4 regions of the Bradyrhizobium tunisiense genome follow, and region 2 is predicted to be linked to each of the others. Evidence: predicted binding sites of a transcription regulator. Region 2 holds the regulator's gene; each other region holds the start of a gene.
What was found. The regulator LexA, encoded in region 2, represses DNA repair genes until DNA is damaged. The targets are predictions, from matches to a motif close to TGTTCNNNNTGTGTTCNG.
Positions count from the first base shown of each region.

Region 1: the regulator LexA is predicted to act here: its motif matches at 3,799-3,816, upstream of ACFDR6_RS03625 (DNA recombination protein RmuC).
Region 3: the regulator LexA is predicted to act here: its motif matches at 1,456-1,473, upstream of uvrA (excinuclease ABC subunit UvrA).
Region 4: the regulator LexA is predicted to act here: its motif matches at 3,599-3,616, upstream of recA (recombinase RecA).

Region 1 covers NZ_JBHLEV010000001.1:756,407-762,207, forward strand. The annotation lists gene ACFDR6_RS03600 (DUF805 domain-containing protein) at 1-16, shown strand, start outside; gene dapE (succinyl-diaminopimelate desuccinylase) at 13-1,179, shown strand; gene truA (tRNA pseudouridine(38-40) synthase TruA) at 1,342-2,079, opposite strand; gene fmt (methionyl-tRNA formyltransferase) at 2,079-3,014, opposite strand; gene def (peptide deformylase) at 3,153-3,677, opposite strand; gene ACFDR6_RS03625 (DNA recombination protein RmuC) at 3,848-5,047, shown strand; gene ACFDR6_RS03630 (AmpG family muropeptide MFS transporter) at 5,142-5,801, shown strand, end outside.
Region 2 covers NZ_JBHLEV010000006.1:307,587-313,387, reverse strand. The annotation lists gene ACFDR6_RS26120 (alpha-hydroxy acid oxidase) at 1-485, shown strand, start outside; gene ACFDR6_RS26115 (HAD family hydrolase) at 553-1,176, shown strand; gene ACFDR6_RS26110 (hypothetical protein) at 1,338-1,544, shown strand; gene ACFDR6_RS26105 (molybdopterin molybdotransferase MoeA) at 1,761-2,972, shown strand; gene lexA (transcriptional repressor LexA) at 3,149-3,850, shown strand; gene ACFDR6_RS26095 (hypothetical protein) at 4,242-4,676, shown strand; gene ACFDR6_RS26090 (GAF domain-containing protein) at 4,885-5,801, shown strand, end outside.
Region 3 covers NZ_JBHLEV010000002.1:1,161,551-1,167,351, reverse strand. The annotation lists gene uvrA (excinuclease ABC subunit UvrA) at 1-1,359, opposite strand, end outside; gene ACFDR6_RS13010 (outer membrane protein) at 1,632-2,384, opposite strand; gene ACFDR6_RS13005 (hypothetical protein) at 2,457-2,603, shown strand; gene ACFDR6_RS13000 (outer membrane protein) at 2,607-3,299, opposite strand; gene ACFDR6_RS12995 (outer membrane protein) at 3,527-4,276, opposite strand; gene ACFDR6_RS12990 (single-stranded DNA-binding protein) at 4,725-5,219, shown strand; gene gyrA (DNA gyrase subunit A) at 5,575-5,801, shown strand, end outside.
Region 4 covers NZ_JBHLEV010000010.1:62,092-67,892, forward strand. The annotation lists gene ACFDR6_RS30990 (hypothetical protein) at 1-270, shown strand, start outside; gene ACFDR6_RS30995 (hypothetical protein) at 379-633, shown strand; gene ACFDR6_RS31000 (DUF6894 family protein) at 658-891, opposite strand; gene ACFDR6_RS31005 (hypothetical protein) at 1,025-1,210, opposite strand; gene ACFDR6_RS31010 (DUF2798 domain-containing protein) at 1,464-1,721, shown strand; gene ACFDR6_RS31015 (hypothetical protein) at 2,328-2,495, opposite strand; gene recA (recombinase RecA) at 3,690-4,778, shown strand; gene ACFDR6_RS31025 (hypothetical protein) at 4,881-5,801, shown strand, end outside.

The DNA of each region.
Region 1 (5,801 bases), on a different contig from region 2:
TAAGCGGGACGCATGACCGATGCTCTCTCCATTGCCCGCGATCTCATCCGCTGCCCCTCGGTAACCCCTGAAGATGCCGGTGCGCTCGGGGTGCTCGAAAAAAACCTCTCCGCCGCCGGCTTCACTTGTCACCGCATGACGTTCAGCGAGGAAGGCACCGCCGACGTCGACAATCTCTATGCACGGATCGGCAGCGAGGGGCCGCACATCGCCTTTGCCGGGCACACCGACGTGGTGCCGCCAGGCGACGAGAGCGCCTGGAGCGTCGGCGCGTTCTCCGGCGAGGTGAGGGACGGGGTCCTGCACGGCCGCGGCGCGGTCGACATGAAGGGCGGCATCGCCTGCTCGGTCGCAGCTGTCCTGGAGCATCTCGCCGCCCATGGCGGCAAGCCGCGCGCCGATGGAAAAGGCTCGATCTCCTTCCTAATCACCGGCGACGAGGAAGACGTCTCCATCAACGGCACCATCAAGCTCCTGAAATGGGCCGCGGAGCGCGGCGAGAAGTTCGACCATTGCGTGCTTGGCGAGCCCTCCAATGTCGAGACGCTCGGCGACACCATCAAGGTCGGCCGCCGCGGCTCACAGTCCGGCACGCTCGTTGTCGAGGGTGTGCAGGGCCATGTCGCCTATCCCCATCGCGCCTCCAATCCGGTGCCGGATATTTCGCGCCTGATCGTGGCGATCTCCGACGAGCCGCTCGACCATGGCAGCGCGCAGTTCCAGGCCTCCAATCTCGAATTCACGTCAGTGGACGTCGGCAACAAGGCGAGCAACGTGATCCCCGGCGAGGCCCGCGCGAAATTCAACATCCGCTACAATGACAACCACACGCAGGCGAGCCTGCGCGAGCTGGTCGAGACGCGGCTGACAGAAGCCTGCGGCAACCGCATCCGCGCGCGCATCGTCTGGGACCCGTCGAACTCCAACGTGTTCGTGACCAAGCCCGGCCCGTTCACCGACCTCGCGGTCGCCGCGATCGAGGAGGTGACGGGACGCAAGCCGGAGCTGTCGACCTCGGGCGGCACCTCGGACGCGCGCTTCATCTCCAGCTATTGCCCGGTGATCGAGTTCGGCCTGGTCGGCCAGACCATGCACCAGGTCGACGAGCGCGTGCCGGTGACGGATCTGGAGAAGCTGACGAAGGTGTATCGCGGGATTCTGACAAGGTATTTTGGTTAGGGCGACTGCGGCCTCACATTCCGCTGTCGTCGCCCGGCTTGACCGGGCGATCCAGTATTCCAGAGACAGCAGAGATTGAACCGAGAAGCCGCGGCGTACTGGATGCCCCGGTCAAGCCGGGGCATGCCAGCGGTGGGTGGAGCGTGAGGGCGCGCCTCGCGTTTAATAATCCACCCTCATCAGATACAGCCCGTCCGGCGGCGCCACGATGCCACACGCGGCGCGGTTGCGCGCGGCGAGTGCGGCGGACAGATCGTCCGCGGTCCAGCGGCCCTCGCCGACCCAGACCAGCGATCCCACCATCGAGCGGACCTGGCTGTGCAGGAACGAGCGTGCCGAGGTGACAATGGTGATCTCGCGGCCCTCGCGCGTCACGTCGAGCTGATCGAGTGTCTTCTCGGGCGACCTGGCCTGGCATTCGGTGTCGCGGAAGGTGGTGAAATCGTGCTTGCCGAGCAGACGTTGTGCCGCCGCATGCATCGCATCGGCATCGAGCCGGCGCGGCACGCGCCAGGCATGGCCGATGTCGAGGGCGAGATTGGCGCGCGTGTTGATCACGCGGTAGCGATAGTGGCGCTTCACGGCGGAGAAGCGCGCTTCGAAAGTATCGGGCACGATCTCGGCCTCCAGCACCCCAATCGGATGCGGGCGCAGATGCGCATTCAGCCCGTCGCGAAAACGGCCCGGTGGAAACTGTTTGTCGACATCGACATGCGCGACCTGGCCGCGCGCATGCACGCCGGCATCGGTGCGGCCCGCGCCATGCACACGCAGATCCGCGCCGGTCATCGCCTTCACGGCTGCCTCCAGCGCGCCCTGCACCGAGGGCAGCGTCTCCTGCACCTGCCAGCCGAAGAACGGCGCGCCGTCATATTCGATGGTGAGCTTGTAACGGGGCATCAGACGAGCCGCATCGGCGGCTTCAACGGCACCCCACGCAAAAAGTCGGTAGCCTGCATCCGGGCCTTGCCTTCGCGCTGCAGCTCGATGACGCGGATCGCGCCCTCGCCGCAGGCGATGGTGAGCTGATCGTCGAGTACCTCGCCCGGTGCGCCCGAACCCTTGGCCAGTTCGCAGCGCAGGATTTTGACGCGCGCGCCTTCACTGACCTCCGCGAGCTCGGTCCAGGCACCTGGAAATGGCGACAGGCCGTGGATGTGGCGCAGCACGGCGCGTGCCGGCTTGGCCCAGTCGATCCGCGCCTCCGCCTTGTCGATCTTGGCGGCGTAGGTGACGCCGTCCTCGCTCTGCTTCTTGAGCTGGAGCCCGCCGCGGGCGAGCGCGGCCATCGCCCGCACCATCAGGTCCGCGCCAAGCCGGGACAGGCGATCATGCAGATCGGCCGCGGTCATGCCGTCGGTGATGGCAAGCCGCTCGGCCATTGCGACGTCGCCAGTGTCGAGACCGACATCCATCTTCATCACCATCACGCCGCTCTCGGCATCATCAGCCATGATCGCGCGGTTGATCGGCGCCGCGCCGCGCCAGCGCGGCAACAGCGAAGCATGCAGATTGTAACAGCCGAGCTTTGGCGCATCGAGGAGCGCCTGCGGCAGGATCATGCCGTAGGCGACGACGACCGCGGCATCGGCATCGAACGCGCGGAACTCCTCCAGCGCTTCTTCGGTCTTCAACGTATTCGGCGTCAGCACCGGCACGCCGAGTTTTCGCGCGGCCTCCTCGACCGGGGTCGGCTGCAATTGCAGGCCGCGCCGCCCGCCCGGCTTCGGCGCGCGGGTGTAGACGGCGACGATCTCGTGGCCATGCGCGACCAGCTCGAGCAGCGTCGGCACGGAGAAATCGGGCGTGCCCATGAAGATCAGGCGAAGGGGCATGTGGCGCGACAATCCTCGAAAACGAGCAAGGTACCCGTCATGGCCGGGCTTGTCCCGGCCCTCCACGTTCCTCCTGCTCGCGGCGACGAAGCACGTGGATGCCCGGCACAAGGCCGGGCATGACGGCGGAGGACGTGGCTACTCCGCCCGCTTGGCGGCCTTCTCGAACTTCTTGATCACGCGGTCGCGCTTGAGCTTCGACAGATAATCGACGAACAGCACGCCGTTGAGATGGTCGATCTCATGCTGGATGCAGGTGGCGTAGAGGCCTTCGGCGTCCTCCTCGTGCACCTTGCCGTCGAGATCGGTGAAGCGCACGCGTACCTTCGCGGGACGCTCGACCTCCTCGTAATATTCGGGGATCGAGAGGCAGCCTTCCTCGTAAGTGGACAGCTCCTCGGACGAGGCGATGATCTCGGGGTTGATGAAGACGCGCGGAAGCGGCTTGGTCTCGCCATTCTCGTCGCGCTTGGCGAGGTCCATGGTGATCAGCCGCAGCGGCTGCGCGACCTGGATCGCGGCCAGGCCGATGCCGGGCGCGTCGTACATGGTCTCGAACATGTCGTCGGCAAGCTTGCGGATCTCCGAGGTGACCTTCTCGATCGGCTTGGAGACCAGACGCAGCTGCTTGTCGGGCAGGATGATGATTTCTCTAAGGGCCATGGCCGCGATTTAAGCCGCTGCCTGCAGCCGGTCAATGCGGCCCGGAACCCGTTAACACTCCGCTAACCATAAAACTTCAGGCTTCATTAACCATAAAAATCAACGGGCCAACAACCATAACCGTTCGCTATTCGTTCGCGCCCCCTGGCGAATCGGATAGAACGTTCGGCATGAACGAGATCATTTTCCTGGCCGGTGACTGGCCGGTGCGCGCCATCCACGCGCTGATCGGCTTTGGTGCGCTCGTGCTCCTCCTGCTGGTGGCGATCGCCATCGTCATCGCGCGGTCCGGGCGGCGCGGCGCTGAACTCGCCATGGCGCACGCGATCCGGGCCGACGAGCTCGAGGAGCGCCTCAGCGAGGTGCTCCGCGCCCAGAGCGAATCCTCAGGCCGGGTCGACGCCATGACCCAGGCGCTGGCCGGCCGTCAGGCCGAAATGGCGCGGGCGGTCAACGAGCGGCTGGATTCGGTGACCCACCGGGTCGGCCAGTCCATGGAACACTCGACTCGCAACACCATGGAGAGCCTGCGGGCGCTGCATGAGCGGCTCGGCATCATCGACAGCGCCCACAAGAACCTCACCGATCTGACGACGCAGGTGACGACCTTGCGCGACGTGCTCGCCAACAAGCAGTCGCGCGGCGCCTTCGGCCAGGCGCGGATGGAGGCGATCGTTCAGGATGGCCTTCCGAAAGGCTCCTACGAGTTCCAGTTCACGCTCTCGACCGGCAAGCGGCCCGACTGCGTCGTGTTCCTGCCCGACCAGCGCCCACTCTGCATCGACGCGAAATTCCCGCTGGAGGCGATGACCGCGCTGCACGACGCCCGCACCGACGAGGAGAAGCGCCTCGCCACGCAGCGGCTGCGCGGCGACGTGATGAAGCATGTCAGCGACATCGCCGAAAAATATCTCGTCACCGGCGAGACCCAGGAGATGGCGCTGATGTTCGTGCCGTCGGAATCGGTCTACGCCGAGATCCACGACGGCTTCGACGACGTGATCCAGAAGGCCTACCGCGCCCGCGTCGTGCTGGTGTCGCCCTCACTGCTGATGCTGGCGATCCAGGTGATGCAGCAGATCATGAAGGACGCACGCATGCGCGATGCGGCCGACCAGATCCAAACCGAAGTGATCAAGCTCGGAGACGACCTCGGCCGCCTGCGCGACCGCGTGGTCAAACTACAGAAACATTTTTCCGATGCGAACGAGGACGTCCGCCAGATCCTGATCTCCGCCGACAAGATCGAAAAGCGCGCAGGACGAATCGAGGAGCTCGATTTCAGCAAGAGCGACGCGCCGGAGGGACCGCGGCTGGTGGCGACAGACCCGGGCGAGCTGTTTCCGCGGAAGCTCCAGGCGGGAGAGTGACATCCAGTGTCGCCGCCCGGCTTGACCGGGCGGCGACAGCTCCTTTGTGGCGGCGAGAACGACACCAGCCCCCAGAATCTGCTAACACCTCCGCATGACCGCACCAGACGCGACTTCTCCCGCCGCGACTTCCGCTCCCGCGCCCTCCTGGCGCGAAAGTCTTGCCGTGTACCTGCAGCCGCGGGTGCTGATCGTGCTGTTCCTCGGCTTCTCCTCCGGCCTGCCGCTGGCGCTGTCGGGCTCCACGCTGCTGGTGTGGATGGCGGAGGCGGGGGTCGATCTCGGAACGATCGGGCTGTTTGCACTGGTCGGAACGCCCTACACGCTAAAATTCCTGTGGGCACCGCTGGTCGATGCGCTGCATGTCCCGTTCTTCACGCGCGCCTTCGGACGTCGCCGTGGGTGGCTGGTGTTTTCGCAGCTGCTGCTGATCGGCGCGATTCTGCTGTTGGCGCTGACCGATCCTGCGCGTTCGCCGCTGTTCGTCGCGCTCGGCGCGCTCCTGGTGGCGACCATGTCCTCGACGCAGGACATCGTCGTCGACGCCTTCCGCGTCGAGAGCCTGCCCGAGAGCGAGCAGGCGGCCGGTATGGCCGCCTATGTCGCGGCCTATCGCATCGGCATGCTGATATCGACAGCGGGCGCCTTGTTCATCGTCACGGGCTTCGAGGCGATCGTCCCTCGCGGCGCCGCCTGGATGTGGGGCTATGTGGTGATGGCGGCTCTGGTGCTGATCGGCACGATGACCGCGCTC
Region 2 (5,801 bases):
TCAAGGACAAGTTCAAGATCCCGCTGATCCTGAAGGGCATCGCCACCGCCGAGGACGCCCTGATCGCGGTCGATCACGGCGTCGAATGGATCTATGTCTCCAATCATGGCGGCCGCCAGCTCGACCATGGCCTCGGCGCCATGCATGTGCTGCCCGAGATCGTCGAGGCCGTGAAAGGGCGTGCCAAGATCATGGTCGATGGCGGGGTCTGTCGCGGCACCGACATCGTCAAGGCGATCGCGGCAGGCGCAGACCTCGTTGGCATCGGCCGGCTGCAATGCTGGGCGCTGGCGGCGGCCGGCGAAGCCGGCATCACGCGGATGCTGGAGCTCTTGGAGGACGAGGTGCTGCGCTGCCTCGGCCTGCTGGGCGCCACCTCGTTTGCCGAGGTCGACAGATCCTGCCTGCGTCCGGCCACCGCCACCAACGCGCCGAGCGTGTTCAGCGCGTTCCCGCTGTTCGACCACGAGCCTTATCGATACTGACTTGTCGAAAGTGACCCGTCGAAGGTGACTTGCCGACCCTTGCCGATGCTGAACTGAAAAGGACGCAATGACATCGCTCTCTCCCGGCAGCGCGGATGCGCTTCTGTTCGATCTCGGGCGCGTTGTGCTCGACATCGACTTCTCCAAGGCGATCGCCTGCTGGGCGGGACATGCCGGCTGCCGGCCGGAGGCGATCGTCGCGCGCTATGTGCGTGACGAGGCCTACCAGCTGCACGAGGTCGGCAGGATAACCGACGAGGATTATTTCGCCTCGCTGCGAAGCTCGCTCGGAATCGGCATTTCGGACGCGCAGTTCCTCGAGGGTTGGAACGCGATCTTCGCCGGCGAGATGCCTGATATCGCCGAGCTGTTGCCGCGTGCGGCAAAGCGGATGCCGCTCTACGCATTCTCCAACACCAATCGGCCGCATGTCGATTATTTCTCGAAGGAATATGCCGGCCTGCTCGGCCATTTCCGCGAGCTGTATCTGTCGTCCAGCATCGGCCTGCGCAAACCGGATGCGGCGGCTTTCGACCATGTCGTCTCGGCGATCGGCGTCCCGGCGGAGCGCATCCTGTTTTTCGACGATCTCGCCGAGAACATCGAGGGAGCCCGGGCACGCGGCCTGACCGCCGTGCATGTCACCTCGCCGCGCGATGTCGGGAACGCATTGAAGGCACTGGGCATCTGAGGCCAGCCGGCCGTCGCCGCGGAACCGGCCTCCCGAAGGCAAAATTTGCACAGAATGGGGAACCAGTTCCCTTTGTGCATTTTTGTACAGAGTTCCGGGAACGGAATACCGCCCTTAGGACTCATTGAGTCCGTTGGGACTTCTACATCGGACTTATCGACGTGCTGGGCAAAACCTATCTCACCAAGCAAGCCTCTCTCCTGCTTGAATTCGCAAGAACCACCTCGGATTCTGACCTTTCCGCCAAGCTGATCAGCAAGGCCGCCGACCTGAAATCCTTGGCCGATCCGCTACCGGACAAGGATCAAGGTCCCAAAGCTCCCGACGTCGCACTGGACGACGGCTCGGACCGACCGAGCGGGAGTTGACCGATGCTGGCCGTGGTGCTCGTCCTTCTCGTGCTCGCCATGGCCATCCTCATCCCGGTCTGTCTCGCCTTCCGGATCATGCCGCGACGGACGTGAGCTGCGTCCTCCGCTGGGGCCACGCAGGCTAAATCACCTGCGTGCTGCTTTGCCTCGCGCCCGCACTCGGATAGAACTCTCGCCGGCCATTTATCGATGTGCTCAGCAGGAGTTTAGCCCTTGGCTTTGATGCCCGTTTCTGACGCGCTTGCCGCGGTACTGGCGGGTGCGGAGCCGCTGGCTGAACAGATGGCTCCGCTCGACGATGCCTACCATCGCGTGCTCGCGCGCGACGTCGCGGCGCGGCGCACGCAGCCGCCGCAGGCGATGTCGGCGATGGACGGCTATGCCGTCCGCGCCGCCGATGCGGCAACGATCGATTCCCGGCTGACGGTCATCGGCGAGGTCGCGGCGGGCCGTCCTTTCGCAAGAACGGTCGGCGCCGGCGAAGCCGTACGGATCTTCACCGGCGGCGTCATTCCCGACGGCGCCGACGCCGTCGTGATCCAGGAGGACACCGTCGCGGACGACAGCTGCGTCACGATCAAGCAAGCCGCGATCGCCGGACGGCACATCCGCCCGGCAGGCGTCGACTTCCGTGAAGGCGACGTCCTCTTGCGCAAGGGAACCCGGCTGACGGAGCGCGATCTCGCGCTCGCCGCCGCCATGAATTACCCCCACCTCGCCGTCTGCCGCCGTCCGAAGGTCGCGATCCTCGCCACCGGCGACGAACTGGTGATGCCGGGCTCAACGCCCGGGCACGGCCAGATCGTCTATTCCAATGGCTACGCCCTGCACGCGCTCGCCCGCAGCGAGGGCGCCGAGACCATCGACCTCGGTGTTGCCGCAGACACGCTTGCAGCCACCTCCGCCGGCATCCGGCGCGCCCGCGAGGCCGGTACCGACATCCTGGTCACGACGGGCGGCGCATCTGTCGGCGACCACGATCTGGTCCAGCAAGCGCTCCGGGACGAAGGCATCTCGATGGCGTTCTGGAAGATCGCGATTCGGCCCGGCAAGCCGATGATGCACGGACGGCTCGGCGCGATGCGCGTGATCGGCCTGCCCGGCAATCCGGTGTCCTCCTATGTGTGCGCCTTCCTGTTCATGGTGCCGTTGATTCGCGCGCTGTCGGGCCGTTCGGTGATTCATCATCGCCGCGAGCGGGCCGTGCTGGGCCGCGATCTCGGCGCCAACGACCAGCGTGAGGAGTATCTGCGCGCGCGCCTGGAGCTGCGCGACGACGGCGCGCTCGTTGCCGTTCCCGTCAGCCATCAGGACTCCTCTCTGCTTGCGAATCTTGCTGCAGCACAGGTACTTCTCGTGCGCCCGCCGTTCGCGCCGAAGGCCGAGGCGGGCAGCCCTTGCGAGGTGCTGCGCCTCCCCGTCTGAACTGCGCGGCCACACGCATTCCGCGAACTCGCCCCTGTTCACGGTAAATTAAGCAGTTGCGGAACATGTATCGAACATATAGTGTCCGTTCATGATTTGTTTCGAGCATGTAGCGGCTTATCGCTGAATTCATCGTCTCGGAATCGAACGACATCAACCGGGGGACTTAGGTCGAGATGTTAACGCGCAAACAATACGAGCTTCTGCGGTTCATCAGTGAACGTTTGAAGGAAAGCGGCGTGCCGCCGTCCTTCGACGAGATGAAGGATGCGCTCGACCTGCGCTCGAAGTCGGGCATCCACCGCCTGATCACCGCGCTCGAGGAGCGTGGCTTCATCCGCCGCCTGCCCAACCGCGCTCGGGCCATCGAAGTCATCAAGCTGCCGGAGCTTCAGGCTGCGGCCGGCAACCGGCGCGGCTTCACGCCGAGCGTCATCGAGGGCAATCTCGGCAAGGTGCGCGCGAGCTCCAGCCCGCCCGTTGACGAGGGCGAGCGGCCCGTCGCAGTGCCCGTGATGGGCCGCATCGCGGCCGGCACGCCGATCGAGGCGTTGCAGACCCGCAGCCACACCATCAGCGTGCCGCCCGACATGCTCGGCTCCGGCGAGCATTACGCGCTCGAAGTGCGCGGCGATTCCATGGTCGAGGCAGGTATCCTCGACGGCGACATGGCGCTGATCCAGCGCAACGAGAGCGCCGATACCGGCGACATCGTGGTGGCGCTGATCGACGACGAGGAGGCCACGCTCAAGCGCTTCCGCCGCCGCGGCGCCTCGATCGCACTCGAGCCCGCCAATGCCGCCTATGAGGTGCGCATCCTGCCGCCGAACCGCGTCAAGATTCAGGGCAAGCTGATCGGGCTTTACCGGAAGTACTGAGAGCCCTCGGCGGTCATTCGATACCCATGATTCCGACTGGAGCGGATCTGATCCGCTCCTGCTGGGCAATCTTCTGGTCTTGCGCAGATTGTCCGGCCCCTCTTCAGAGGCGACGCCTCGGCGTGTCGCCACAGGCCCCCATTGCTTCGCGGTCTCGAGTCCTCGAGCAGACATGACGCATCGGCGCCCGCGCGCCGCTGACGTTGGTCCTCGCCGAATGCATTGATGTGAGCTTTGTTCCTGTCGGATTCGAAAAGATAATTTGATCGCGTCCCGCAGACCAGCCGCAGATTTGCCTACAACCAAGCAGAGCGTTGCGTGCTTCCACTCTGATAGAGGCTTGCGCCTCCGAGGGAGGCGCGGGTTGCTATCTTCGAATGAGGAGCACCCGATGTGTGACTACAGCCTGCATGCCGTTGCATCGCGCCCCGCCGAAGTCGGCGAGACGATCGTGTCGACAACGTTCCGCGGCACCTCGACGCGTGGCTTTGCTTCTGCCGCCGATCCGACCGTGGCCGTCTGTCTGCTGCCCGGGACGGAGCTCGCCTTCGCCGACAACGTCCGCTACGACAATCGCTGGATCTGGACGCGCACCGTCAATTCGCGCGTCGGCAAGTTCGGCAAGATCGATCCGCACATTCCCGATCGCCACCACGACGCGATCGAATTCCCTGACGGTAAATACGTGCTGGTGACACAACTCGTCGAAGGCCAGCGTGCCACCGTGTTGCAATTGCCGGTGACCCAGCCCGTCGGCGAGCGCGAGCACAAGCCGCAGATCATCGACGACAGCCGGTCGCCGGTCACGCGCCTGCCGATCGGCTGACGCCACCTCGACTGACAACTGGATGCCGCCAGGATTGAAGTGCCATCGCCGGCAGACGCCGGCGAGATGGCATGGTTCGTGTTTTCACGAACATCGATCGGCCCGCCCGGCGCCGCACGAAGTTTGAGCCGTCCTGCCTGAATTTTGAACGTCCGCTCCGCAGCCAAATGACCGATGCTGTCGTGGTTTGAGGCGGCGGACACGCTCGATGAAGACCTTCATTCGCGTCGTTGAACTCTGGGTGCCCGACCGGACGCGCAGGCGTCTGGAATTCGGCGGCGGCCTCTACGGCGAAGGGCTGTCCGCGTTCAAGTCCGTGAGCGAGGACCTGCACTTCGGATATGACGAGGGACTTCCCGGCAAGGCCTGGGCCTCTGGCCATCCCGTCATCCTCACGACCTTCGCCAACTCCTATTTCAAACGGACCGAGCAGGCCGTCGCGGCCGGCCTCACCTGCGGCGTGGCGGTGCCGGTGTTCGCGGGCGAATTCCTGCAAGCCGTGATGGTGCTGTTCTGCGGGGACGACGAGGCGCATGTCGGCGCGATCGAACTCTGGCACAACGATCCCGATCGCTCCCACGAGATGGCGCTCGTCGACGGCTATTACGGCATGGCGGACATGTTCGAATTCAACTCCCGCCACACCAGGTTTCCGCGCGGCTTCGGCCTGCCCGGACGCACCTGGAAGGCGGGTCTGCCGCTGATCATCAAGGACCTGCACGACGCCAAGAGCTTCCTGCGCTGGGAGGACGCGGCCAAGATCGGGATCAATTTGGGGGTCGGCGTGCCCTACCGAACCGGCACCGAGACGTGGGTTCTGACATTGCTCTCCGCGCAGGCAACCCCGATTGCGCGACGCTTCGAGATCTGGGTCCCGAACGAGGCCCGCTCAGTGCTGGTCTTTCGCGCCGGCGATTGCAGCGCGCAGACCGACCTTGCCGCGCTCTACGCGGGTAGATCCATCGGCAGGGGCGAAGGCAGCATCGGCGGCGCATGGGCCACCGGCATGCCGGCGCTCGACGACGATCTCACCCATGACAGCTCGATCGCCGGCTCCGAGGCCCGCGTAGCCGGGCTGAGCCGGATGGTGGCCCTGCCGGTCATCGACAACGCAAGGCTGGAAGC
Region 3 (5,801 bases), on a different contig from region 2:
CTTGAGCCGGAAGCCCTTGCAGCCTTCGCAGGGCACGTCGTGGAAATACTTTGCCAGCTCCTCGCGCGCCCACTCGCTTTCGGTTTCGCGGTAGCGGCGGTTGATGTTGGTGATGACGCCCTCGAACGGCTTCTTGGTGTCGTAGGAACGCACCCCGTCCTCGTAGGAGAACTTGATCTCGTCCTCGCCGGAGCCATGGAGGATGGCGTTCTGCGTCTTCTTAGGCAGGTCCTTCCACTTGGTGATCAGCGTGAATTTGTAGTGCTTGCCGAGCGCCGTCAGCGTCTGCACGTAATAGGGCGAGGACGATTTGGCCCACGGCGCGATCGCGCCCTTGCCGATGGCGAGCTCCTTGTCGGGGATGACGAGGTCCTCGTCGACATGCTGCTCGACGCCGAGGCCGCCGCAGGCGGGGCAGGCGCCGTAGGGGTTGTTGAACGAGAACAGGCGCGGCTCGACCTCGGGGATGGTGAAGCCGGAGACCGGGCAGGCGAACTTTTCCGAGAACAGCATGCGCTCGGGTCCGCTCTTGTCGTGGATTTTTGCGGTTTTCTTCTTTTCCTTTTCCTCCGCAGGCGCAGCGCCCGCCGGCGCGTCGGCGAATTCGACGACGGCGAGGCCCTCGGCGAGCTTCAGCGCGGTCTCGAAGCTCTCGGCAAGGCGCTGGCCGATGTCGGCGCGCACCACGATGCGGTCGACCACGACGTCGATGTCGTGCGGGAACTTCTTGTCCAGCGCCGGGGCTTCCGCGAGCTCATGAAAGGTGCCGTCGATCTTGACGCGCTGAAAGCCCTTCTTGAGCCATTCGGCGAGCTCCTTGCGGTACTCACCCTTGCGGCCGCGCACGACGGGCGCGAGCAGATAAAGGCGGGTGCCCTCGGGCAGCGCCAGCACGCGGTCGACCATCTGCGAGACGGTCTGGCTCTCGATCGGCAGGCCCGTGGCCGGCGAATAGGGCACGCCGACGCGCGCCCAGAGCAGACGCATGTAGTCGTAGATCTCGGTGACGGTGCCGACGGTGGAGCGCGGGTTCTTCGAGGTCGTCTTCTGCTCGATCGAGATCGCCGGCGACAGGCCGTCGATCTGGTCGACGTCGGGCTTCTGCATCATCTCCAGGAACTGGCGCGCATAGGCCGACAGCGATTCGACGTAGCGGCGCTGGCCTTCGGCGTAGATCGTGTCGAAGGCGAGCGAGGATTTTCCGGAGCCCGACAGGCCCGTGAACACCACCAGCTTGTCGCGGGGAATCTCGACGTCGATGTTCTTGAGGTTGTGCTCGCGCGCGCCGCGGATCGTAATTGCGCGCAGGTGTGCCCCCGCGTTCTGCTGTTGGCGCTTCGCCTTGATCACTTCATCCATCCGAGTTGCCCTCAAGGAATCCCATGGGTGCGCGACCGCGCCAGCAAAAGAGGCGCGCTTCGCCCGGAACCGGGATCGGCGCCGATGGGGTTGTCAGCGAACGTAGGAAGAACGCGCTCGGATTTCCAGAGGGAGTTGCGAATCGTCAACGGATTGTTGGGGCGCTGGCGGCATCTGGCAGCAGCGGGGCTGGGGAACGTACACCCGCCGAAACAAAAAGGCCGGCGCGAGGCCGGCCTTTCGTGACGAGGTGACGTCGGTCGATCGGGATTTCAGTACCGGGCGACGACGGGACCGCCGAAGGTGTAGTTGAGGCGGACGGTGCCCATGTCGACGTCCTGCTTGATACGGTCGGTACGGTCGTTGACGCCGAGGACCGTGAACCCGACATTGCGGCCGCCCATGAACAGATGGTTGTATTCGACGGCAACAGACCAGTTCGGGGCGAAACCGAATTCGATGCCGGTGCCGACTGCGCCACCCCAGCGCGTCTCGCTCGCGCTGTCGAAGACGACGCCGCCCAGAAGACCATCGTATTTGGCATGGGTAACCGCGGCGCCGCCCTTCACGTACCAGAGCACGTTGTTCCAGGCATAGCCGACCTGGCCGGTGAAAAGGCCGATCGCATCGATTCGGGTCTGATTGACGATCGGCGCGAAGGCGAGGGGAGCGCTCGCGTTCGATCCCTTGAGATTGGCCCAGTCGCCTTGAGCTTCGAGGCCGAAGACCCAGTTGGTCGACTGCCAGCGATAGCCGACCTGACCACCGACGACGCCGCCGGTGGCGTTGTGACAGCCTTCGGAGACAACCGGAATTGCCGCGCCGAGGACAGCGTTGAGATCCCAGCAGTTGCGGCTCGAGGCGCCACCGCCGTTGACGCCGATGTAGAAACCGCTCCAGTTGTACATCGCGACCGGCGCGACCGGAGCCTTGGTGTAGGGGCGGGCCGCCAGATCGGCCGCTGAGGCCGGCGCCAACGCGCTGAGTGCAAACAAACCGGCCGAAGCCAGCAAAAGCTTCTTCATATCGATTCCCCAGTTTCGTTTCGTTCTTGCCTTCCGAAAAGCGGAAGACAGCGGCCCCCTATGATCCGACCGATGCCATTGCTTTACACCATTGAAGCCGAAGGTTGTGTCACCGGCGCGCCACATCTCGCCAAAAACGCCAGCACGAAGCGGGTTGCCGCGCACAAACAAAAAGGCCGGCACAAGGCCGGCCTTTCGCAACGCGAAGCGTTGGAGTGAAGCTTAGTACTTCGCAACCACCGGGGCGCCGAAGTGATAGTTCACGCCGACCTGCACGGTGTGGAAGTCGAGCGTGCCGGTGGGCAGGGTGCCCGAGAAGTAGGTCTCGCCGCCGAGGCTGCGGTAGAGGTACTCGCCCTTGACGGTCCAGTTCGGAGCGAAGTACGCCTCGACGCCCGCACCGACGGTCCAGCCGGAGTGGAACTTGCTGTCGGAGATGGTCACGCCGAGAGCGCTGGCGCTCAGCTTGTTGTCGATCCAGGCGTAACCACCCGTGCCGTAGAACAGGACGTTGTTGACGGCCCAGCCGATGCGGCCGCGAACGGTGCCCATCGCATCCGTCTTCGAGCTCAGAGTCGCCGTGGCAACACCGAAGCCGGGGACGAGGATCGGACCGGTGGCGGACGCGCTGACGTCAGCCCAGGCAGCATCAGCCTCGAGGCCGAACACGACGTTGCCGGTCTGCCAGTTGTAGCCGGCGGTGCCGCCGACGAAGCCACCCTTCATCTTCGGGTCGCCGGAGCTGTCTTCCCAGGCGCCGCCACCGACGATACCGAGGTAGAAGCCGGTCCAGTTGTAGACCGAAGCCAGCGGAGCGACCGGAGCCTTGGTGTAGGGGCGGGCTGCGAGATCAGCAGCCGAAGCGGGGGCCGCCAGAGCGAACAAACAGGCCGAAGCCAACAAAACCTTTTTCATTTTCAACTTAATCCCAGTCCCAGTTTCTATTGTTGCCTTCCGCGATCGAAAGGGCAGCGGACGTCGTGTCCAACTAACGCCGTACTTACACCAGCAAAGCCGCAAGTTGTGTCTCCAAAAAGCCACACGGCGCCCAAAACGTAAGCGTAGTTGACTCATTTGCTTTGCCACCAAACGAAAAAGGCCGGCGCGAGGCCGGCCTTCGATTCAATGATTTCAGAGAGATATCAGTACCTGGTGGTGCCCATCCCGCCCCAATTGAAGTGATAGTTCACACCTGCCTTGACGGTGTGAACGGTATCGTTCCACTCGGAACGGTTGGCAGGCACGGCGGTGTACTGGATCGTGCTGCGGCCGAAGTCGATGTAGTTGTATTCGACCTTGGCCGACCAGTTCGGAGCGAACATGTATTCCGCGCCGGCGCCGACGGTCCAACCCCAGCGGGTGTTGTTCTGGATGAAGACGTTTCCGGGAACGCCATCATAGCGGTGCTGAATGTCGCCGACTGCAGCGCCGCCGCTGATGAACAAGAGAGCGGGGCCGGTCGAGTAGCCGAGACGGCCCTTGATGTCGCCGAAGCCGCGGATTCTCGTGAAATAGGTGTCGCCCAGGCCGGCATTGATCTCCGCAGAACGACCGTTGATGTCGGCCCAATGGTAGTCGCCTTCGATACCGAATACGACATTGTTGACTTGCCAGTTGTAGCCGAACACGCCACCGACGAACCCGCCGCTGGTATCGTAATCCTGCGATCCAGCGAAGCCCGGAGCGTTCGGAGCGCCGAAGAAGGTCTCGTCGCTGCGACCCCAGCCGCCGCCGCCCTGCACACCGATGTAGAAGCCGGTCCAGGTATAGATCGGAGCGGGGGGGGCGACCGGCGCCTTTGTATAGGGACGGGCCCCGAGATCCGCAGCACCGGCCGGAGCCGAGAGGGCCAGCGCAACTGCGCCGGCGAAGCCAACGAGAATCTTCTTCATTGTAATCTCCCCAGTCGATCCGCCTCTCAGAGTTCCCCGAGGCGGACTATCAGGCGCGAGGCCCATTTGCATCAATTCGAGGCACAACGATAGCCCGATTAGGCGGCAGAGTCCGTGCCCGGCGCGCAACAGTTTGGAAGCAATAGGTCCGCGCTTAACTTAATGAATGTTAAGTGGTTTCGCCCATTCACGGGAACCCGATTTGGTTCCATTTCGTCCGCCATCGCAGCGCCATCTAAGCGCCATCCCGTCTCCACATTTTGGGGAGATTTATACGAGAACAAATCTGGAACGAATTGCCCGTCGGTGCTATATGTGGGGATAACCTTGGGGTGACGGGCCGAGCGGCGCCTGCAAGCGTATAGGTTCGCCCCAACAGGGCGCAGAGGAACGCGGATGGCGCGCTCGGCCTTTTTCAAATTAGTGGCATTCGGAGTGGAGAGCGGCGATGGCGGGAAGCGTCAACAAGGTCATTCTGGTTGGAAATCTCGGCAAGGATCCTGAAATCCGCCGCACGCAGGACGGGCGGCCGATCGCGAATCTGAGCATCGCCACTTCGGAAACCTGGCGCGACAAGAACTCCGGCGAGCGCAAGGAGAAGACCGAGTGGCACCGCGTCGTGATCTTCAATGAAGGCCTCTGCAAGGTCGCCGAACAGTACCTGAAGAAGGGTGCCAAGGTTTACATCGAGGGCGCGCTCCAGACCCGCAAATGGACCGATCAGAGCGGTGTCGAGAAGTACTCGACGGAGGTGGTGCTGCAGGGCTTCAATTCGACGCTCACGATGCTCGACGGCCGCGGCGGCGGTGGAGGCGGCAGCTTCGGCGACGAGCCGGGCGGCGATTTCGGCTCCTCCGGCCCCGGCAGCAGCGCGCCGCGCCGTCCCGTTGCCGCCAGCGGCGGTGGCCGCAACAGCGACATGGACGACGATATCCCGTTCTGAGGACGATCCGGACAATGAGTGGCGCAGGGCCGATAGAGCGGCGCCTTCCACCTCGTGTCAGCAAACCCTGCTAATCGACAGGAAGGGCTCGGGATTTCCGGGCCCGCTTCATATTTGAGTCGAACTCGGACGGCGCCAGCGCAAAACAGGCTCGTCGACGTGCGGGCCGCGCGATCGCCGAGCTGCAGAGGCGATTTCGGAAGGCCTGTTCCAGGCCCCTCGGCGAAGCTGCCCGTAGGGACGTAAGTGATTGGAAAAATGAGCGGAAAAAGCGCTTCCCTGGAGCCCGCAAGGGTGGTTATCAGGGGCTCGATGCGCTATATGATTCCCAGATAAAATCTCACCGGATTTCCCCTTGGCTGACGACGACGACAAGCCCGGCGACCAGCCGGCGCAACCCTCGGATATTCGCCCCGTCTCCATCTTCGAGGAGATGAAGAAGTCCTATCTCGACTACGCCATGAGCGTGATCGTGGCGCGGGCGCTGCCCGATGCGCGCGACGGTCTGAAGCCGGTGCACCGCCGCATCCTGTTCTCGATGAACGAGCAGGGGCACACGCCCGACAAGAAGTACGTCAAGTC
Region 4 (5,801 bases), on a different contig from region 2:
GTGCTGGCCGTGGTCGCGGGACCTGCCTATGCGCAGTTGCCCAATATCAATCTGATGCAGGACGCTCCGAGCAAGTCCCCCGAGGAGAAGGCGGCGGAAGCCGAGCGTGACAGGGCCTACAAGGAAACGCTGAAGAAGATTCCGGATACCAAGGCGTCCAACGATCCCTGGGGCGGCATGCGCTCCGATCCGCCGAAACAGCCGGCGGCGCCGAAGGCCTCGGCTGCGACCAGCGCGCCGAAGAAGAAGTCCGGCACGGCCGCCAACTGATTGCATGGCCCGATCTGGGGCCGCAATGGCGCCTCCGATTGGGACTCCTCTTCATCCCATCCGCTCCCTACATTTGGCCGAGCGTATTGCGTAGAGGAAGGGCACGACATGGCCGATCGTCCGCGGGACCTCGCCGAGCGGATGGCGCGCCGGCGCAAGCTGGCCGGCAAGCCCGGCCAAACAGTCGGCGACGGCTATCTGCGCGAGACCTTCACGCTGCCGCGCGCGGCGGCGCGGGAACAGGCGCAGGCCTTCTTCGCCCGCTATCCCAAGGCCGGCTATATGAGCGCGGTCGAGACCTGGCGTGAACTGCCCGGCGGCGACATCGAATTCACCATGCGGCGGCTGCCCAGCGCGGACTAAAGCCGGCTCGACCCGAACGCGGTGCTAGTCGAGGGTTTCGGCAACGATGCGGATCCGGAACACGGGTTCCTTGGCCTCGTCCAGCAGCTCCATGTGCCATTCGGAATTTTCCTGGAGCTTGCGGGCAAGGCCGGCGGTCATGTCGGCGCAGACATTGGTCATTTCTTTCCAGGCCGAATCGCGATCGGCAAATTCCGTCGCCTGGTCGGCGCAGCCGGAATAACGGCCATTCCGGATTCGAAAGAAATAGAGTGGCATGGCGGGCACCGATAGCGCGCGTGATGGCCTCGTCCCCAGGGCCATGGGCGCGGGTAGTCCAATCCGAAACCCGCGTCAGATCAATTCCGGGCGGCTACGGATCAGGCCGCCGCAGCGATTTCATCCGGCCGGTTCAGGCGACGTTTCGGCCGATCGCTTCAGCTCCCGATCGATGCAGCTGCACGCGCCGGATCGCGAGCAGGTCGATTTTCGTCTCGGTCCTGCCGGTCTTGATCTGCTCGCCGATGCGGAACTGCCACTGCCAGATTCCGGGAATCGTTGTCTTGGCGACGGTGAACTCGATGCCCCTGTGATTCATGGTGACCCTCCACGATTCACGTCCACGATTGGAAACATGCTGGTCGTCATAATATTCCCGGACAAGCAAATTCCGTCAGGGGAACTGTCGGATCCCCGTGGTTCTCCGACCATGAACAGAGTTCCTGGGCTGCGTCCCGGTTGCGTTCGTGCACATCGAGACCCCGCCCGGCGGTTCCCGCCGGGTCCCGTGCCCTACGAGCTGCGGCATGTGCCTTGCTTGGCCTGATGGCGGCAAGCAACATGGGCCCGTCATGCTCGGCATTCCCCGCCGCTACAGTCACTTCGTCTTCGGAATCATCCAGTCCGGACTGACCTCGCTGATCGCGGCGGGAATCGCCAGCTTTCCAGCGGGCAGCGCGATGATCTTCATCGGGCACTGGATGGTGTCGTGGCTGATCGCCTGGGCCGCGATGTTGCCGATCGTGCTCATGGCGGCGCCCGCGATCCGCGCCTTCGCGCTGCGTCTGACGCGGGAGGACAGCGAACCGCGCGCCGGCAGCCAGGCATGAAAAAAAGCCCCGCCTGGGGCGTGCCGGGCGGGGCAGAGAGTTATTGGAGGCCGAGGTGCTGGGCTTGCAACACCAGAGCCGCATCATCCTAGAGGGCTCCGCTTACGGCAGCCTGACGGTGCGCCAAATTTCCCCGGGCCCGATTCCGAGGCCGCAGACTGGCCCCGCGCCCGTCCCAATTTCGACATCCGTTCGCACAACTGCAGACACACAGGTCGGCAAGATTTCAAACCGTTCGGCGCAGCCATGGGGGAAACGTGGCACGCCGGCAACGGGGTGGCATCATGGATAACGTAGAGCGGTCATTTGCCGCCGCGACAGCGGCTGGCTTCGTGGTGCTGGTGATCGGCCTCGTGCTGCTGGCGCTGCTGTAGGGCACGCGGACGGCGGCCGGGCCCCGCGACGATCGGGCGGGGCCTGCGGCCATTCTCGAAAATTGGGAAAACAACCCCATGCACAGTCGGGGGCATGGGAGTTTCGCTGATCCTTCAGTAGCTTAGCGGTAGTGTTTGGATACCGTTGCGTTCGCCCCGCGAGCCTGACGCGTCTTGCGACGGGGCGATTCTCGCCTTGCCGGAAGCGAGCGATCGCTTCTGCGGCCGGACTTTAGTGGATCTTGATGTCGTTGAGGGGGAGATGGAGCTCGCTGGCGCGCTCTTCGCGATCCCTCTTGCGAAACTCGTTTTCCTTGCGCTCGAACTTGATCAGCTCCTCATGCGCCGCCTCCAGCAGCGGATTGCGCCTGATCGTTTCGCGGTGCTTGTCTTCGGTCATGACTGAAGTCCCCAGAGTTGCGGTCTCACCCTGGAGAAGGCCGGAGACCGCGAAAAGTTCGGTGCCAGAGGATTGCGGAATTATGACGGCGCAAGGCAGCTCGCCCTTGATGCGCGTCAGCCTCGGTCCGAAAGGACGTCGCGGCTGCGCGGCTATTTCGGCGGTTGCAGTCCGGGGGATTTGACCCAGTCGTGCAGATGATTTGCCATCTCGGCTTCGCGCGCCTTCTTGAGCAGGGCGTCCCTTTCAGGGCCGGGCGGAAGCCGGGAGGGCGTCCTGCTTGACCTGTTTCACCCATGCGGAGAGCCGGTCTTGAAGGGTCAGTTGCTGCTTGAAACGTCGTCGCTTGATCATGGCACGCCCCTGTCCGCGCGAGCACGGCGGGAGCGCCATCGGCTTCTCGTCACCGGGAGCAGCCGGGGTCCGTGCGGTGATGATGGATTAGGATCCATAAAAGGAACGGCGTCTGTTCAATTGTGCGCACAGGACGCTCCGAGGTTGAAAGGCCCGGTGCCGTCCTGATTAGGACACCCGCAGAGGGGAAATGGGACACTCCTCCCATTAAGGAAAAAGTGGCAATTTCACTTGATTCTAAGGCAGGGCCGAATCTACTTTCGGTCCCGCCGGGGCTGGCATTTCAGCACGAACATTCATTGCAACCGGCAAGGGGCTACCGCACAGGTGGCCCCTTTCGATTCCGACACCCGCAGAGTGGGATTAGGGCGCAATGAGGAGGGACAATGAGGCGACCTACACGTGGTCGTTTTCATCGTCACGGCCCGTGATGACGACGTTGCGGACACAAATCAGCGGGATCGCGAAGGCAATTCAAAATGAAAGAAGCCGCCAACCGAGGCGGCCTTGCTTCACGGAAAAACGCCACCCGCCTAATCTGTGTCGCGGGCAGCGGCTTCCCAGCCCCGGGTGGGTTTGCAAAACCCCGGTGTGTTAGGAATTGCACATCCTCATCATGTGGTCTGAGCAAAATTGCTCACACTGACGATCCATATTCCCGCCCGCAACGTGTTCCGTTGGGTCCAAATTCCTTGATCCACCCAAGGGTCGGGCACAAAACGAAAGCCCAAAAGAACATATTGCGAACCTAGAACAAATAGGGTACATTGCTTTTGTCGACGAGCCGCCTCGCAACCGTTTGTCCCTCACGCGAATCCTCGCCATAAGGAGCACGACCCAATGTCCGCCACTGCCCTGCGTATCGTCGAAGGATCTTCCATGGACAAGAGTAAAGCTCTGGCCGCCGCGCTCTCTCAGATCGAGCGCCAGTTCGGCAAGGGCTCGGTGATGAAGCTCGGCAAGAACGATCGCTCGATGGATGTCGAGGCGGTCTCGTCCGGGTCCCTCGGGCTCGATATCGCGCTCGGCATCGGCGGCCTGCCCAAGGGGCGTGTCGTGGAAATCTACGGGCCGGAATCCTCAGGCAAGACGACCTTGGCGCTGCACACGGTGGCGGAAGCGCAGAAGAAGGGCGGCATCTGCGCCTTCATCGACGCCGAGCACGCGCTCGACCCGGTCTATGCCAGAAAGCTGGGCGTCAACATCGACGAACTCCTGATCTCGCAGCCTGACACCGGTGAGCAGGCGCTGGAAATCTGCGACACGCTGGTGCGCTCGGGTGCGGTCGACGTTCTGGTGGTGGATTCGGTCGCGGCCCTGGTGCCGAAAGCCGAACTCGAGGGCGAGATGGGCGATGCGCTGCCGGGCCTGCAAGCGCGGTTGATGAGCCAGGCGCTGCGCAAGCTGACGGCCTCGATCAACAAGTCCAACACCATGGTGATCTTCATCAACCAGATCCGCATGAAGATCGGTGTGATGTACGGCTCGCCCGAGACCACCACCGGCGGCAACGCGCTGAAATTCTACGCCTCCGTCCGCCTCGACATCCGCCGCATCGGCGCGATCAAGGAGCGCGACGAGGTGGTCGGCAACACCACCCGTGTCAAGGTGGTGAAGAACAAGCTGGCGCCGCCCTTCAAGCAGGTCGAGTTCGACATCATGTACGGCGAGGGCGTGTCCAAGATGGGCGAGATCCTCGATCTCGGCGTCAAGGCCGGCATCGTCGAGAAGTCAGGCGCCTGGTTCTCCTATGACAGCCAGCGCCTCGGCCAGGGCCGCGAGAACTCGAAAGCGTTCCTGAAGGCCAACCCCGACATCACCGCCAAGATCGAGACCTCGATCCGCCAGAACTCCGGCCTGATCGCCGAGCAGATCCTGGCCGGCACGCCGGAGCGCGACGCCGACGGCGAGGAGCCGGCGGACGAGTAAGTCTTAACGCGAAGGTTTTTCGCGAGGAGCGGGCGCTGAAGACGTTGAGTTGCCGACGTCGTCAGCGCCCGTTTCGTTTTGCATGAGAGGGGCCTGCCGACCATGAAGCGCGTGATCCTGACGAGTTCGTCCGGCGTCAGCCTCGCGCTCGCGGATCGTGCTGACTTGGTCATTCCCTTCATCTATCGCTTCGTTTCGGGGCCACTTCCGTCAGCTGGCCATCTCAACGGTTATCTCGCCTGGCGCGAGTCCAGGACATGGTACGATGAGATGCACTGGTCGGATTGCGTTCCCGTCCGCTATTCGCTCCTTCTCAGGCGACAGGATCGAGCTGGCGCGTTGCTCTGGGTCTGCGAGAATTACGGGGTCGATGTCATCGAACTGTGGTTCGACTCCGAACCAAACAGTCAATTGCAGCTGGTCTGGATCCTCGATTACCTGCGTTCCAAACCACCATCCGCCACTGAGAAGCTGCGGTTGCGACATGTCGATTTCGACCTGCGCGGAGCCGACCCAGCCGCGCTTCGTCTGCGCGACGTGCAGGAGTTCGATCTGGCAGAAAGCGATTTTGCGATCGCCAGCATGGCCTGGGAGGCTTACCGTGCGCCGACGCCAGAGCTTTGCGCCGGGCTGCTCGGCAGACAGCTCGGCAGTTTGCGTTTTCTGAAGCCTGCCATGGAAGACCTGCTCGCAGAGTTGCCTTCAACGACGGGACTGGGGGCGACCGAGACGCGGCTTATCGAACTCATCGCAACAGGGCACAATCGTACCGATGAACTATTTCGGCCGGGTGCTCTGGGGACGGGGATGTTCGATCGATGGGAGTTGGGCGCGCTGCTCGAAGGACTTGCATTCGGCCCTGCGCCAGCGATCGCGGGTCTGGACGCCAAGCTGGCGACACTCGATCCGGACAACGCGCGCAGTCGCAACGCCGCCTATCGCCGGAGCCGCCTGTCGCTGACCGAATTCGGCAAAGCGGTTCTGGAGGGCCGGGAGGATTTCCGCCGCCACAACCCGATTCGG